DNA from 3 places in the Thioprofundum lithotrophicum genome. Region 2 is predicted to be linked to each of the others. Evidence: predicted binding sites of a transcription regulator. Region 2 holds the regulator's gene; each other region holds the start of a gene.
The links. Region 2 encodes sigma-54, which starts transcription at its own class of promoters, with help from an activator protein. Its sites were predicted from a motif close to TGGCANGNTNCNTGCTT; they were not measured.
Positions count from the first base shown of each region.

Region 1: a site for sigma-54 is predicted at 3,012-3,028, ahead of ACZ5BH_RS03850 (TonB-dependent copper receptor). Genes of this name have one in related genera too.
Region 3: a site for sigma-54 is predicted at 2,829-2,845, ahead of glnL (nitrogen regulation protein NR(II)). Genes of this name have one in related genera too.

Region 1 covers NZ_AP042379.1:819,522-824,575, forward strand. Annotated here, with positions in the region: gene ACZ5BH_RS03845 (hypothetical protein) at 1-616, opposite strand, end outside; gene ACZ5BH_RS03850 (TonB-dependent copper receptor) at 921-2,972, opposite strand; gene ACZ5BH_RS03855 (TonB family protein) at 3,217-3,885, shown strand; gene ACZ5BH_RS03860 (DUF302 domain-containing protein) at 3,955-4,341, opposite strand; gene ACZ5BH_RS03865 (c-type cytochrome) at 4,376-4,837, opposite strand; gene ACZ5BH_RS03870 (Tll0287-like domain-containing protein) at 4,848-5,054, opposite strand, start outside.
Region 2 covers NZ_AP042379.1:481,724-486,777, reverse strand. Annotated here, with positions in the region: gene rapZ (RNase adapter RapZ) at 1-273, opposite strand, end outside; gene hprK (HPr(Ser) kinase/phosphatase) at 270-1,211, opposite strand; gene ptsN (PTS IIA-like nitrogen regulatory protein PtsN) at 1,222-1,680, opposite strand; gene hpf (ribosome hibernation-promoting factor, HPF/YfiA family) at 1,690-2,028, opposite strand; gene ACZ5BH_RS02240 (RNA polymerase factor sigma-54) at 2,046-3,515, opposite strand; gene lptB (LPS export ABC transporter ATP-binding protein) at 3,876-4,601, opposite strand; gene lptA (lipopolysaccharide transport periplasmic protein LptA) at 4,598-5,054, opposite strand, start outside.
Region 3 covers NZ_AP042379.1:1,239,434-1,244,487, reverse strand. Annotated here, with positions in the region: gene ACZ5BH_RS05905 (cation diffusion facilitator family transporter) at 1-10, shown strand, start outside; gene glnA (glutamate--ammonia ligase) at 195-1,601, shown strand; gene ACZ5BH_RS05895 (DUF4124 domain-containing protein) at 1,807-2,394, shown strand; gene glnL (nitrogen regulation protein NR(II)) at 2,868-3,926, shown strand; gene ntrC (nitrogen regulation protein NR(I)) at 3,943-5,054, shown strand, end outside.

The DNA of each region.
Region 1 (5,054 bases), 340 kb from region 2:
AGTAGCTGCCGTCGAAGTCGTCGCCATCATAGTAGGCATCGCCGTTGTAGGCACCTCCCACGTTGGCGACGTGATAGCGGGAGAAGAGATAGGCCGCATGATAGGCGATGCCACCGGCCTGGCCGTCGATCTTGGCGCTGTTGAAGGTCTGGTGGTTCTGCCGCCAGCCGATGTTGCCCACCCAGCGGGCATTGTCGTACACGATCTCATCCATGCCCACGCCGGCCTCGTAGCCACTCCCCTTGTGAAACAGGAACAGGCGGTTGAAATGGCCGCCCACGGGATCGGCCACCACGGGATACACCGACTTGCCGTTCTGGGTGGAATTGTAACTGTCCGCGCCCAACGCCCCGACCACTTCCAGCTCGGCGCGCAACTGCAGGCCCTGCCAGGCGCCCGTGGTGTACTGGAAGGCCGCGCGCAGGGTCAGCGCCTTGGCCTTTTCGGACAGGTTTTCCTGATCCACATATTCGAAGCGGGGACGCAGCACGCCCTTGAATTCCCCGCCCGTGATGGCCTCGTTGAAACCGAGCGCCTGGGCTGGCGAAGTCACGGTCAACAGCATGCCGGCGACGAGTGATGACAACGGCGTCAAGTAAAACGTCTTGCGTAACATGACAAGATCCTCCTGCAAGATGAAGATGAACCCCCGGAGGGGCAACCCGAAATTGCCGTTTGCTGACACTCCTGACCGCCGTTCCCGGATTTGAGATTCCGGGTTGAGAAAAAACCGTTGTCGTCCAACCTGCAACCAACACGAAGGCCATGCATTGACTTGCATCAACGGCCATCTGGAACCGGTACAAGCCGACGCTGCACACAAAAAAAAAGACCGGCGTTTTCGCCGGTCAGAAAGGGCAAACTGCTTGTCTCATCGTTTTGGTCAACGCGGTACCGGCGCCGGACGATCTCTCCCTGCTTCAGAAGCTGACCGTCAGGCGAACCCAATAGCTGCGGCCGGGCGCATTGACCTGGTTGGCGCCGGGATCGTAGGCGTTGGGCTTGTTGAGGTGTTCGGCATACAGGCGATCGAAGAGATTGTCGATGCCGAACTTGACTTCGGTGCCAGGCGCCGCTTGCCAGCGTCCATAGACGTTCCAGACCGCAAAGCCCGGCGTCTGGCCGGCGTCGAGACCGCTGTCCACGGTGGGATCGTCCTCCACCCGGGTCTGCTTCAGAGTGGCCCGCACCATCACGCCCAGCAGCCAGCGTGCCTGCGCGTAGTCCAGCGAGGCAGTGCCTTCCGGCGCCGGCGTCTGGGCGATGGGACGGTCGTCGGTGGTGTTGGTGGCGTTGACGTAGGCCAGGGTGAAACGGCTGCGCCAGCGGGCCGTCCACTGCCGGGTGGCCTCGGCGTCAAAACCGTAGAGGCGGGCGTCCACGTTGCGGTAGATGGCGGCGTTGTCGCTCTGCAGGATGCCGGCCTGCCCGTGCGCCCGGTCACGCAGGATGTAGTCGCGCACGCTGTCGTAATAGAACGAGACGGACAGCTGTGTCCGCTGGCCCCGCCAGTGGGCGCCCAGATCGATCTGGTGATGGGCCTCCGGGTCCAGATCCGGGTTGCCGATCCAGCGTTTTGCCGGGTTGCTGTTGTTCCCGGCCATGTAACGCTCGCTGGCATCGGCGGTGCGCACGGTGCGGGAGACGCCCCAGAACACCGTGGTCTGCTCGCTCAGATCGTGTTCCATGCGATACAGGGCACCGAGGTTGTCCTCGGTCTGCGTGCGGGCCGTGGTGCCGTAGTACTGGCTGTAGAGGCCGTTCGCACTCAGTGTGCCCATGGCCGCCGGGGCCAGATCCGCCTTGGTGGCCTGTGCCTCGACCCGGTCATAGCGCAGCCCCACGGTGTAGCGGCTGGCCCGTCCCGCCTCGGCACTGTATTCGGCGAACAGGCCGGTCTGATCGATTTGGGTGCCCGGCCACAGATAGGACTGGCTGGCCGTGGGCACGGTGGCCGTCATGCTGCTGTAGCGGGTGGAATCGCGATCCGTGTTCTGCACATCGATACCGAGGGTCAGCGTGCCCTGGCCCATGCCCAGATCGCCCAGCAGGCGCCCGCCGGTGGTGTTCGCATCGGACGTCACGCGCATCCACATCGTGCCGGCCGGACGCAGGCTGTAGTTGTCCATCTCGTGGTAGATGTCGGTGCGATACGCTTCGGCGCGCAGGTTCTCGAAAACGCCGGCACGCGGCATGTCCATGCGCAGCTTGTAGAGATTGCCATCCTCGACGGGGGCATCCATGGGCGCCCCGGCATACAGGGTGTCACGGCCGCGCGTGACATCGGCATCGAAGCGGAACAGGGTGCCGCCCTGCGTGCGCGCCCCCAGGGTCAGGGCGCCGGCGCGGGTCTTGTAACCCGAGTGAACCTCGTTGCCGTCACCATCCTTGTAGGGTTTGGCCTCGCGGGCGGAAACGATGCCGCGCGCGAACGCCCTGTCGCTGCCGGTGGCGAGATCGACGAAGGCATCCCGGGCCTCGCCATTGGAACGGTAACCGCCGCCGGCCTTGCCCTTGAATCGCCGCCCGTCCTCGAAGGCCGGTTCGTCCCGCTCGAACAGCACGGTGCCGCCGCTGCCGCCGCTGCCGTAGAGCAGGCTCTGCACGCCCTTGATCACGGTCACCGAATCGTAGCCGGCGGCATCGGCCCAGGCGGTGGGCGGATCCATGCGGTTGGCGCAACCGCCGTAGACGAAGGCGCCGTCCAGCAGCACGTTGAGCTGGTTGTACTTCTGGCCGCGGATCACCGGATCGATGCCCTTGGCTCCCATGCGGATCCCCGACACGCCCGGCACATCGAGAATCCATTCCCCGCCATCGGCGGGTGCCGGCCGCCAGGTATTCTCCTCCGCAAGGGTGGCCGAAGCGGCATCCACCGGCAGGGCGGCTTCCACCTCGATCACCGGCAGGGCCTCTTCGGCGCCAGCCGGCAGTGCCACACACAACACGGCCCACAGGATTTTCTTGTTCATGCAACGACTCCGGTAGTGAAAATGACAGGTGTCGTTGCATGGCAAGATGCGTGCCGCCATGACAGGCCCGCCTGGCGGGCGTTTTCGTTCGCGGGCCGCGAAAAACCTGTCGCAAATGCGACACCCTGGCGCATCTGCGACAACAGACGATCCAAATCAAGTCATCCCGCTTTCCCGCTTGCCGCGGGGGCGGCCGCTGCCGATACTGTGGCGGTCGAAACTCAGCCGTCCTTGCCGTTTCCGCATGTTGCCTGCATTGCGCATTCAAGCCATCCATCTGGCCGCCCTGGCCTCCGTGCTCGTGCACGCGGCGGTGCTGGTCGACCTCGGCCGCCAGTACACGGTGCTGGGAAAACACCGCGAAACACCGGTGGTCACCTTCCAGGCCGTCATCGCGCCCCCCCGGGCCCGGCCGCCGGCCCCCACGCCGCCCCCGGTGCCGGAAACGGTGACGAAACAACCGGCCGCGCCGCCGGTGCGGCCGCCGCCCCGTCCCGTTCCCGCGCGCCGCGCCGAAACCGAGCCCGAACCTGCGCCCGAACCGCTTCGGCCTGCGCCACCCCCGCCGCCGGCAGTGGCCAGGGCCGAGCCGGAGACCGCCCCGCCCGTGGCGATCGCCGTGGCGTCGGTGGTCCGCCGGCAACAGGATTACACGCAGCAGATCCTGCAGCGGATCGAACAGCACAAACGCTATCCCTCCGCGGCCCGGCGCCGGCGCCTCACCGGCACCGTGACCCTCGCCCTGCGGGTTGCCGCCGATGGCCGGCTCGTGGCCGTCCGCTGTCTCAAGGGCACACCGATCCTGTGCCGGGCGGCGGCCCGGGCGGCCCAGGCCGCCGCGCCCTTCCCGCCCCTGCCGGCAGGCACACGGCATCTGGCCTTCGAATACCGGATGCGCTTCCGGCTGCACTGAACCAACAGCCCAAACGGAAAGGGCCGGGATGAACCCGGCCCTTTCCGTCTGCAAACGTCGAAATGCCGTTCAGGCGAGCGCGTCACACACCCGCTGCAGGCGGGCACGGGCCTCTTTGGCCACCTCGGCCACGCCGGGGTTCTCGGTGAGCTTTTCCATCACGGCCGGGTCGAGGAAGGCCACGGTGACCCGGCCGTCTTCCTCTTCGCGCACCAGCACGTTGCAGGGCAGCAGCAGGCCGATGTCGGCCTCGGCGTCGATGGCCTGGCTGGCGAGCTGGGGGTTGCAGGCGCCCAGGATGAGGTAGGGGCGCATGTCCTTGTCGATTTTCTTCTTCATCACGGCCTTGACGTCGATCTCGGTCAGCACGCCGAAGCCTTCTTCCTTCAGCGCGTCGGTGACCTTCTGCACCGCTTCGTCGTAGCCACAGTCGAGCGTGGTACTGAATCCGTACATGATGTTTTTCCTTCTGGTTGATGGAGGGGGCGAATCAGCCGCCGAACCGCTGCTGCCATTCGGCGCGAATTTCTTCCGGCCAGCGGGACTGGAACCAGTGAATGATGGCTTCGATTTCCGCTTCACTCAGCTTGTCTCCCCAGGCCGGCATGCTGCCGCCAAGCCGGGCGGTGCCATCGCGAATGGTCATTTTCAGCACGTCCAGGGAATGGTGCCAGGCATGGCCGGTGCCGTCGAGCGGCGGGGCGGGGAAACTGCCGTCGGCCCGGCGCTTGCGCCAGTCGGGAGCGCCTTCGGCGTTCTGCCCATGGCACTGGGCGCAGTGCTGGCGGAACAGGCGCTTGCCGCTCTCCAGCACGAGAGTGCCGGGCGTCTCCGTCACCGGCGCCGGGGCAGGCGTCCCTTCTGCCGGCATTTCGGTTTTCTCGCCGCAGGCGGCCAGGGTCAGCAACAGACCGGCGGCGCCGGTCAGAAGGGTCATCCGCTGCATGGTCATGGATTCCTCGTCAGTCCAGGGGCTGGGTAATGGTGAAGGCCCCGCGAATGTCGCCCACCCGGAAGCCCCGCGCCTTGTCCTGGGGGTAGAACTGCGCCAGGGTCTGCGCCACAGCCGGGTCCAGCTTCGCCCCATGGCACTTGAGGCAAATCTTGCCGGTGGGAATGGCCTTCATGTAACGAAACTGCTTCTTGCCATTGACCGCAACAATCTCGGC
Region 2 (5,054 bases):
GGCTTCGAGGAACAGCACGTCGGTGGTGACGCCGCGCTCGCGCAGGCCGGCGAGGATGGCGGGAAAGCGCTGCAGATCGTCGATCAGATTGCGGGCGTCGATGCCCACCGCGACCGGTTCGCTCTGGCCCGGCCGCTGGCGGAGCTGGTCGGCCAGGCTCGGCAGCATGCCCACCGGCAGGTTGTCGATGCAGTAATAGCCCAGATCCTCCAGCACATGGAGGGCGATGCTCTTGCCGGAGCCGGACAGGCCGCTGACGATGACGAGTTTCATGGCTCCGCTTTGTGCATGGCCTGGCGTTGTCGCTGCATGAAGTCCTCGGCCGCATTGTACCCGCTCAGGCGCAGCACGTGGTTGCGCACGGCCGCTTCGATGAGCACGCTCAGATCCCGGCCGGGGGCCAGCACCAGGCACACTTCCGGGATCGGCACGCCCAGCACCTCGCGGTGGCGGTCGTGCTGGCCGAGGCGCTCGTCGGGTGAGGCGGCCGGCTGGTCTTCCGGCTGCAGATCGATGATCAGGTGCAGGCGCTTGTGTTCGAGCACCGCGTGGTTGCCGTACATGGCGCGCACGTTGAGGATGCCGAGCCCGCGCACCTCGATGAAGTCGGCCAGCAGGGGTGGGCAGTGGCCGTGCACCGCGTCGGGGCCGGTGCGGCGGAATTCGGGCGCGTCGTCGGCCACCAGGCGGTGGCCGCGGCCCAGCAGTTCCAGCGCCAGTTCGCTCTTGCCCACGCCGCTGGGGCCGGTGAGCAGCACGCCCAGGCCCATCACTTCCATGAACACGCCATGCAGGATCTGCCGGGCGGCGAGGCGGCGGGTGAGGGCATAGCGCAGGGTGTCGACGAGGTGGCCGGCGGGACGGGGCGAGGTGAGGACGGGGATGCCGGCCGCGCCGGCCCGGTCCCGCAGGTCGGGCGGCACCGGCAGGGCGTCGCTCACGATCAGGATTTCGGTGGGGGGCTGGAGGATCCGCGCGATGGCGTCGTGCCGCGAGTTGGCGCCGAGCTGGTCCAGATAGGCCAGTTCGGTCTGGCCGAGCACCTGGATGGGGTTCGGCCGCACCGGGTTGAGATAGCCCACGGCGTTGCCGCCGGCCTCGCGCAGGCGGGATTCGTCCAGGGCCCGATCCCGGGCGGCGGGCGCCGCCTGCCAGGCCAGGTCCAGGCTCGCCTGCAGGGGGTCGAGAAGTTGCCGGGCGGTCAGCGCCACGGGGCCGGCGTCAGGCCGCGGGTTGCCATTGCCGCAGCAGGTTCAGGATCTCGGCCGGGCTGCGGCAGGCCCGCAGCCGCTGGCGGAATTCGCTCTCCTGGAACAGGCTGGCGAGCATGGCCAGGATGCGCAGGTGATCCTCGGTGGCCTGCTCCGGCACGATGAGGGCGAACAGCAGATCCACCGGCTGATCGTCGATGGCATCGAAGTCCACGCCCTGGCGCAGGTGGATCAGGGCGGCGGTGGTGTGGTCGGTGTTCTTGAGCCGGCCGTGGGGAATGGCCACGCCGCTGCCGATCCCAGTGCCGCCCAGGCGCTCCCGGGAGAGCAGGGCGTCGAAGATGTCTTCGGCGCTGCCGGGCTGATCGTGGGCGATCAGTTCGCTGAGCGCTTCCAGGGCGCGCTTCTTGCTGTGCGCGTTCACATCGATGGCGATGCGATCGGGCGAGAGGAGATCGGTCAGTTGCATGGCGGCGGTTCAGGCTTCCCCGGAGATGTCCTGCTGCTTGCGTTCGGCTCCTTCGCTGCGGCGGTGATCGGTGAGCTTTTCCTTGTGCTTGCGGATCTGGCGGTCCAGCTTGTCGGCCAGTTCGTCGATGGCCGCGTAGAGGTTGCCGTTCTCGGCTTCGGCGAACAGATCCTTGCCGCTGACGTGCACCGTGGCTTCGGCCTTCTGACGTTCCTTCTCCACGCTGAGGATCACATGGGCGTTGGTGACATGGTCGAAGTGGCGTTCCAGCCGGGCCAGCTTGCTGGTGACGTAGTCGTGCATGGCGTCGGTGATTTCCACGTGGTGACCGGTGACGTTCAGTTGCATGGCGGGCTCCTTGTTGTTCAGGCCAGACGTTTGCGTTCGTTGGAGGGAGGGATGTTCATGGCTTCGCGGTACTTGGCCACCGTGCGGCGGGCCACGTTGATGCCCTGCTCGGCGAGGATGCCGGCCAGCTTGCTGTCGCTGAGGGGCTTTTTCGGATCCTCCTCGGCGATCAGCTTGCGGATCCGCGCGCGGATCGCGGTGGCCGAGCATTCGCCGCCATCGGCGGTGGAGACGTGGCTGGAGAAGAAGTACTTGAGTTCGAAGATGCCGCGGGGCGTGTGCATGTACTTCTTGTTGGTGACCCGCGAGATGGTCGATTCATGCATGTCCACCGCTTCGGCGATGTCGTGCAGCACCAGGGCCTGCATGGCTTCCTCGCCGTGTTCGAGGAAGCCGGTCTGGCGCTCGACGATGGCGGTGGCGACCTTGAGCAGGGTCTCGTTGCGACTCATCAGGCTCTTGATGAACCAGCGGGCTTCCTGGAGCTGGTTCTTGATGTAGGTGTTGTCTTCGGGGTTGCGCACTTCCCGGGCCAGGCTGGCGTAGGTGGGGTTGACCCGCAGGCGGGGCGCGGCGTCGGGATTGAGTTCCACCTTCCAGCGGTCGCCCACCTTGGTGACGATCACGTCGGGCACGATGTATTCGGGCTGCTGATCGGTGATCTGGCTGCCGGGCCGCGGATTGAGCGACTGGATGAGCTGCAGCACTTCCTTGAGCGTGTCCTCGTCGAGTTTCATGCGCCGCATGATCTGGGCATAGTCGCGCGCGGCGAGGCGCTCGAAGTGCTGCTCCACCAGGGCCATGGCCTGGGCCAGGCGGGGATGGTCGATGGGATACTGGCGCAGTTGCAGGAGCAGGCTTTCGCGCAGATCCCGGGCGGCGATGCCGGGCGGGTCGAAGTTCTGGATGCGGTGCAGTACCGCCTCGATTTCCTCCGGCGCCAGTTCCTGTTCGCCGGCCAGGGCTTCGTGGATCTCCTCGACGCTCAGGGTCAGGAAGCCGTCGTCGCCGATGGCGTCGATGATGAACTCGGCGATGGCCCGATCCGTGGGGCTGAAGGGGGTGAGATCCATCTGCCAGGTGAGGTGTTCGTGCAGGCTGGTGCCGCCGGGGCGGCTGTTGTATTCGATCTCGCGCGGGTCGAAGTCGCTGGCGGGGGCGCTGCCCGGGCCCACCGGGGCCAGGCTGTCGTAGATGTCGTCCCAGTTGGAGTCGACCGGCAGATCCTCGGGGATGTCGCTGGCGCCGTCGGCGGGCGTCTCGCTCAGGGCTTCCTCGGTGGCCTCGACGGGCTCGCCCGGCGCGGCCTCGGCCTCGGGACCGGCATCGCCGTCCTCGTCCATCTCCAGCAGGGGGTTGGCGTCGAGGGCCTCCTGGATCTCGGTCTGCAATTCCAGCGAGGATAGCTGCAGGAGCCGGATGGCTTGCTGCAACTGGGGGGTCATGGTCAGGTGCTGACCGAGACGGAGTTGTAGGGTCTGTTTCATCGATCCGGTTCGGGGGTACCACGGGCCGGCGGCTTTCGCGGCGGCAGAATCAATTCTAGCCCGGATATTGCACCAAGTCGAGGACGGGCGGACGAACAAGTCTTTGAGTGATAAAGATTTGTTGATGCCTTGAGACGATTTCTCCAAGGTCATTCTTTCCGCCCGTCCTCTGTGCCGGCCCTTGCGGCTTTTCGCTCGCGCTCGCTTGCGCTTCACGAAAGACGTAGCGTTGGCTACGCCTTTCGCTCCAGCGCGGCGCGAGCGCGGCTGCAAAGACCGCAATCATCCGGCACCTTGGTGCAATATCCGGGCTCGCCTATTTCTTGCATGAAAGCAGGGCGAGGGCAGAGGGGTTGCGTTTCACAACCGGAACTGTTCGCCCAGGTAGACCTTGCGCACCTGGGGATCGGCCAGCAGGCTGTCGGGGTCGCCCTGGGCGATGACACGCCCGGCGTTCATGATGTAGGCCCGTTCGCAGATCCCCAGGGTTTCGCGCACGTTGTGATCGGTGATCAGCACGCCGATGTCCCGCGCCTTGAGGTGGCGGATGATGGCCTGGATGTCGAGCACCGAGATGGGATCGACGCCGGCGAAGGGTTCGTCGAGCAGCACGAAGCGCGGTTCCATGGCCAGGGTGCGGGCGATCTCCACCCGCCGCCGTTCGCCGCCGGAGAGGCTCTGGCCGAGATTGTTGCGAATGTGGCCGATGTGCAGCTCGTCGAGCAGGGCCTCGAGCCGCTCCTCGCGCTGGGTGCGATCCAGATCCGGGCGCAGTTCGAGGATCGCCATGATGTTGTCGGCCGCGGTGAGCTTGCGGAACACCGAAGCTTCCTGGGGCAGGTAGCCGATGCCGAGGCGGGCCCGCTGGTGCATGGCCAGGCGGGTGATGTCCCGCTCGTCCAGCGCGATGCGCCCCGCGTCGGCCGGCACCAGCCCCACCACCATGTAGAAGGAGGTGGTCTTGCCGGCGCCGTTGGGGCCGAGCAGGCCCACCACCTCGCCGCTGTCGATGCGCATGGAGACGCCGTCGACCACGTTGCGGCCCTTGTAGCGCTTGACCAGATCCCGGACCTGCAGGGTGCTCATGGCGGGCTCTCGGTTTCTTCCGCCGGCGGCTGGATGGTGATGTGCACCCGGCCCTCGCCGGCGCGGGCCTTCACCGTGGCGGCGGCGATGTCGTAGATCAGGTGTTCCCCCCGGAAGCGGTTCGGGCCCTGTTCCACCTGCGCGTCGCGATCCAGGTGGACGGTGCGGCTGGCCACTTCGTATTCCATGCGCCGGGCCGAGGCATGGACCGGCGGCTGTTCGGGCGCCGGGGTCTGGATCAGGGTGGCGGGTCGGCCCTCGACGATGATGCGCTGCAGGCGATCGCCCTCGAGGTGTACCACCAGGCGGTCGCCGGTGACGCGCAGGCTGCCCTGGGTGAGGGTCACGTCGCCGGTGTATTCGCTGTAGCCGCGCTGTTCGTCCACCACCACCTGGCGGGCACGGATGTCGATCGGTTGCCGGCGATCCGACTCCAGGGCCATCAGGGGCGGG
Region 3 (5,054 bases), 760 kb from region 2:
CTTTCAATGAAGCACTGTTTTGGTGCAAACAATAACAGAGGTGTTCCATTCTGGTGCACCAAGACCGTCAGTTTCGGGGGAATGTCACGCTTTCCTTTTGAAAACAATCGCTTGCCTTGTGGCATGTTTCATGCACCAGGTGGGCATCGGTTTTTTCACGCTAGCCACACTTTTCAATCTCTGGAGAGGCTCACATGTCTGACAACGTTCTGAAGATGATCAAGGACAACGGAGTCAAGTTCGTCGACTTCCGTTTCACCGACACCAAGGGCAAGGAGCAACACGTCTCGGTGCCGGCGCACACCGTGGACGCCGATCTGTTCACCGACGGCAAGATGTTCGACGGTTCCTCCATCGCCGGCTGGAAGGGCATCAACGAGTCGGACATGATCCTGATGCCCGATGCCGAAACCGCCGTGATGGATCCCTTCACCGACGAGCCGACCCTGATCCTCACCTGTGACGTGATCGAGCCGGCCACCGGCCAGGGCTACGAGCGCGATCCCCGCTCCCTGGCCAAGCGCGCCGAGGCCTACCTGAAGTCCACCGGCATCGCCGATACCGCCTACTTCGGTCCCGAGCCCGAGTTCTTCGTCCTCGACGACGTGCGCTGGGGGGCCGACATGAGCGGCGCCTTCTACAAGGTGGACTCGGAAGAGGCCGACTGGAACTCGGAAAAGGTCTACGAAGACGGCAACATCGGCCACCGTCCCGGTCCCAAGGGCGGCTACTTCCCGGTGCCCCCGGTCGACTCCCTGAACGACATGCGCGCCGCCATGGTCCTGGCCATGGAAGAGATGGGCGTGGTCTGCGAGGTGCATCACCACGAAGTGGCCACCGCCGGCCAGTGCGAGATCGGCACCCAGTTCAACACCCTGGTGCGCCGCGCCGACTGGAACCAGATCCTCAAGTACTGCGTGCACAACGTCGCGCACATCTACGGCAAGACCGCCACCTTCATGCCCAAGCCGCTGGTGGGTGACAACGGCAACGGCATGCACGTGCACCAGTCGCTGGCCAAGGACGGGCAGAACCTGTTCTCGGGCGATCAGTACGGCGGCCTCTCCGAGCTGGCCCTGTACTACATCGGCGGCATCATCAAGCACGCCAAGGCCCTCAACGCCCTGACCAACGCCTCCACCAACTCCTACAAGCGTCTGGTGCCCGGCTTCGAGGCCCCCGTGCTGCTGGCCTACTCGGCCCGCAACCGCTCCGCCTCCATCCGCATCCCCTACGTCTCCAACCCGAAGGCCCGACGCATCGAGGTGCGCTTCCCGGATCCCACCGGCAACCCGTACCTGTCCTTCTCGGCCATGCTCATGGCCGGCCTCGACGGCATCCAGAACAAGATCCACCCGGGCGATGCCGCCGACAAGGATCTCTACGAGCTGCCGCCGGAAGAGCTCAAGGACATCCCCACCGTCTGCTCCTCGCTGGAAGAGGCCCTGGAGAACCTGGACAAGGATCGCGCCTTCCTCACCGCCGGCGGCGTGTTCACCGACGACATGATCGACGCCTACATCGAACTCAAGATGGAAGAAGTCACGCGCCTGCGCATGACCACCCATCCCGTCGAGTTCGACATGTACTACTCGCTCTGATCGACGGTCCGTCAGCGCAAGAGAAAACGCCCCCGCATTTGCGGGGGCGTTTTCGTCTGTGCGACCCCCTTTCCGCGTTCTGAAAAAGCCATGATGCAGGCTGGCGCAAGCGCAGCGGAGCCGGCAACGCCCGCATGTCGGTGTTCCGGAACCGGCGATTCTCCTTTCGGTTGTCCTGCCACAGCGATTCGTCTATTCTCGGGGCATGCGCATCCTGATCCTGCTGCTGTCCCTGAGCCTTTCCCTGTCCCTCGCGGCACAGGAAAAGGTTTACAAGAAGGTCCATCCCGACGGCACCGTCGAATACAGCGACAAGCCCATCGAAGGCGGCGAACTGATGAACGTCCCCAGGGGCACGATCATCACCATGCCCAAGCCCTCCGGCTTCAAGGCGGCGGAAACCACCGCCGATCGCAAGGCCGCCGCCCGCAAGCAGGCCGAGGAACACGCTGCGGCCTATACCCGTTTCGAGATCCTGCGGCCGAAGGACGACGAAGCCATCCGCAGCAACGCCGGCAACCTGACCGCCCAGCTCGCCCTCGAGCCCGGCATCGTCGAAGGCGACCGGCTGCGCTGGAAGCTCGACGGCAATCCCATCGAAGGCGCCGGCGGCCTCACCCTGATCCTGCGCAACGTGGATCGCGGCACCCACACCCTGCAGGCGGAAATTCTCGACGCCGACGGCAAGGTGGTCAAGCGCACCCCCGTCATCACCTTCCATCTCCTGCGCTACGCCGGCGGCCCGGTCCCCCTCGGCCAGACCCCCTCCACCCCGACCGGCCTGCCCCAATAAGAAGTTCCAAATATCAGACCATGGTGCGTCGTGTGCACTGAGCCCTGCGGGACAGGGAGCCGTTTCGTGACCTTCGGCCGCAGGGATGCGGCCGTAGAGCCTACAGGGATGTATTCACGGCGCGTCACGAAACGGCTCCCTGTCCCGCAGGGCGATGTTGGTATCAGATACCCCCGTCTGACTGATCCGGTATTTGGAACTTTCATTTAACCCGAGATCATGCCGAGCGGGCTTCAGCCCGACACGCCACCCAGTTTGCACCAATTTGGTGCAAATAATCCGCCCATCGGTTATCCTGTTTGCCCACATATCGCCCTTTTCCACCCGTCGCCAGCTTTTGGCCGACCGCCGCCCATTCCCAACCTGTTGTTTATATTGACAATATTTTTTGATAACCCGGAAACCCCATGCGTCTTCGAACGTCCTTGCGGGTTTGGTTTGGTTTTTGCACAACCCAGGCCATGGTGGCTGTCATGAGCGATGACAAATCGGTGCAGGGGCGGGTGCTCGACGGCATGGCCACCGCCCTGCTGCTGTTCGACGGGCGGCTGCGGCTGGAATACATCAACCCGGCCGGCGAGAACCTGTTTTCCGTCAGCGCCCGGCATCTGCTCGGGCAGCCGTTCCACGCCCTGATCGACGAAGAGGAAGGCCTGGCCCGGCAGATACGGGGCGTGCTCGAGGAGCAGCACCCCCTGACCCGCCACGAAGTGGCGCTGGGCCTGGGCAACCAGCCGCGGGCCATGTTCGACCTCACGGCCCTGCCGCTGCTGGATCCGGGCCAGCCGCAGGAGCTGCTGCTGGAACTGCATCCGGTCAACCGCCTGCTGCAGATCGCCCGCGAAGAGGGCAAGCTGGCCCAGGAACGCACCACCCGCGAGATCCTGCGCGGCCTGGCCCACGAGGTGAAGAACCCCCTCGGCGGCCTGCGCGGCGCGGCGCAGCTGCTGGAACGCCAGCTCGACAGCGAGGAACTGAAGGAATACACGCAGGTCATCATCGACGAGGCCGACCGCCTGCAGACCCTCATGGATCGCATGCTCGGCCCCGTGCGCCTGCCGCGCATGGCGTCCCTGAACATCCATGCCGTGCTGGAACGGGTGCTGCGCCTCATGCAGGCCGAGGAGCGTGGCGGCGTGCGCCTCGAGCGCGACTACGATCCCAGCATCCCCGAGGTGCTGGGCGATGCCGATCAACTGGTGCAGGCGCTGCTCAACATCGTGCGCAACGCCCGCCAGGCGGTGGACGACGAAACCGGCCGCATCACCCTGCGCACCCGGATCGAGCGCATGTGCACCATCGGCCGGCAGCGCCATGCCCTGGCGGCGCGCATCGAGGTGATCGACAACGGTCCCGGGATCCCCGAAGAGATGCAGGAGCGGATCTTCTTTCCCATGGTGACCGGGCGAGCCGACGGGACCGGCCTCGGCCTGTCCATCGCCCAGAACATCGTGCAGCAGCACGAAGGGGCGATCACCCTGCACTCGGTGCCGGGGCGCACCGTGTTCACCCTGTTGCTACCAATTCAATGAACCAGGAACGCAAGTCATGAGCAAGGAACAGGTCTGGGTCGTGGACGACGACCGCTCGATCCGCTGGGTGCTGGAGAAGGCCTTCCGCCAGGCCGACATGGCCGTGCGCAGCTTCGAAGATGCCGAGTCGGTGCTCGACGCCCTGCACCGCGAACAGCCGGACACCATCATCAGCGACATTCGCATGCCCGGCATCGACGGGCTGGAACTGCTGGAACGGATCCATGCCGCCCATGCGGATCTGCCCGTGATCATCATCACCGCCCACTCGGATCTCGACGCTGCCGTCTCCGCCTACCAGGGCGGCGCCTTCGAATACCTGCCCAAGCCCTTCGACGTGGACGAGGCGGTGGAACTGGCGCGGCGCGCCATCAAGCACCACCGCGAGCTGCACCGCGCACCGGAGAGCGCCGAGCAGGTGTCGATGGAGATCATCGGCGAGGCGCCCTCCATGCAGGAGGTGTTTCGCGCCATCGGCCGCCTCTCGCGCTCCAACATCACCGTGCTCATCAACGGCGAATCGGGCACCGGCAAGGAGCTGGTGGCCCACGCCCTGCACCGCCACAGTCCGCGGGCCGGCAAGCCCTTCATCGCCCTCAACATGGCCGCGATTCCCCGGGATCTGCTGGAATCGGAACTCTTCGGCCACGAGAAGGGCGCCTTCACCGGCGCCAACAGCACCCGCCAGGGCCGCTTCGAGCAGGCCGACGGCGGCACCCTGTTCCTCGACGAAATCGGCGACATGCCCGCCGAGCTGCAGACCCGCCTGCTGCGGGTGCTGGCCTCCGGCGAGTTCTACCGGGTGGGCGGCCACCAGCCCATCAAGGTGGACGTGCGGATCATCGCCGCCACCCACCAGAACCTGGAAGAACGGGTCGCCGCCGGCGAGTTTCGCGAGGATCTGTTCCACCGCCTCAACGTGATCCGGATCCACCTCCCCGCCCTGCGCGAGCGGCGCGAGGACATCCCCCTGCTGGCCCGCCACTTCCTGCGCCGCGCCGCCGAGGAACTGGACACCGATCCCAAGACCCTCGATGCCGAGACCGCCGAATACCTCTCCCGCCTCGACTGGCCCGGCAACGTCCGCCAGCTCGAGAACACCTGCCGCTGGCTCACGGTCATGGCGCC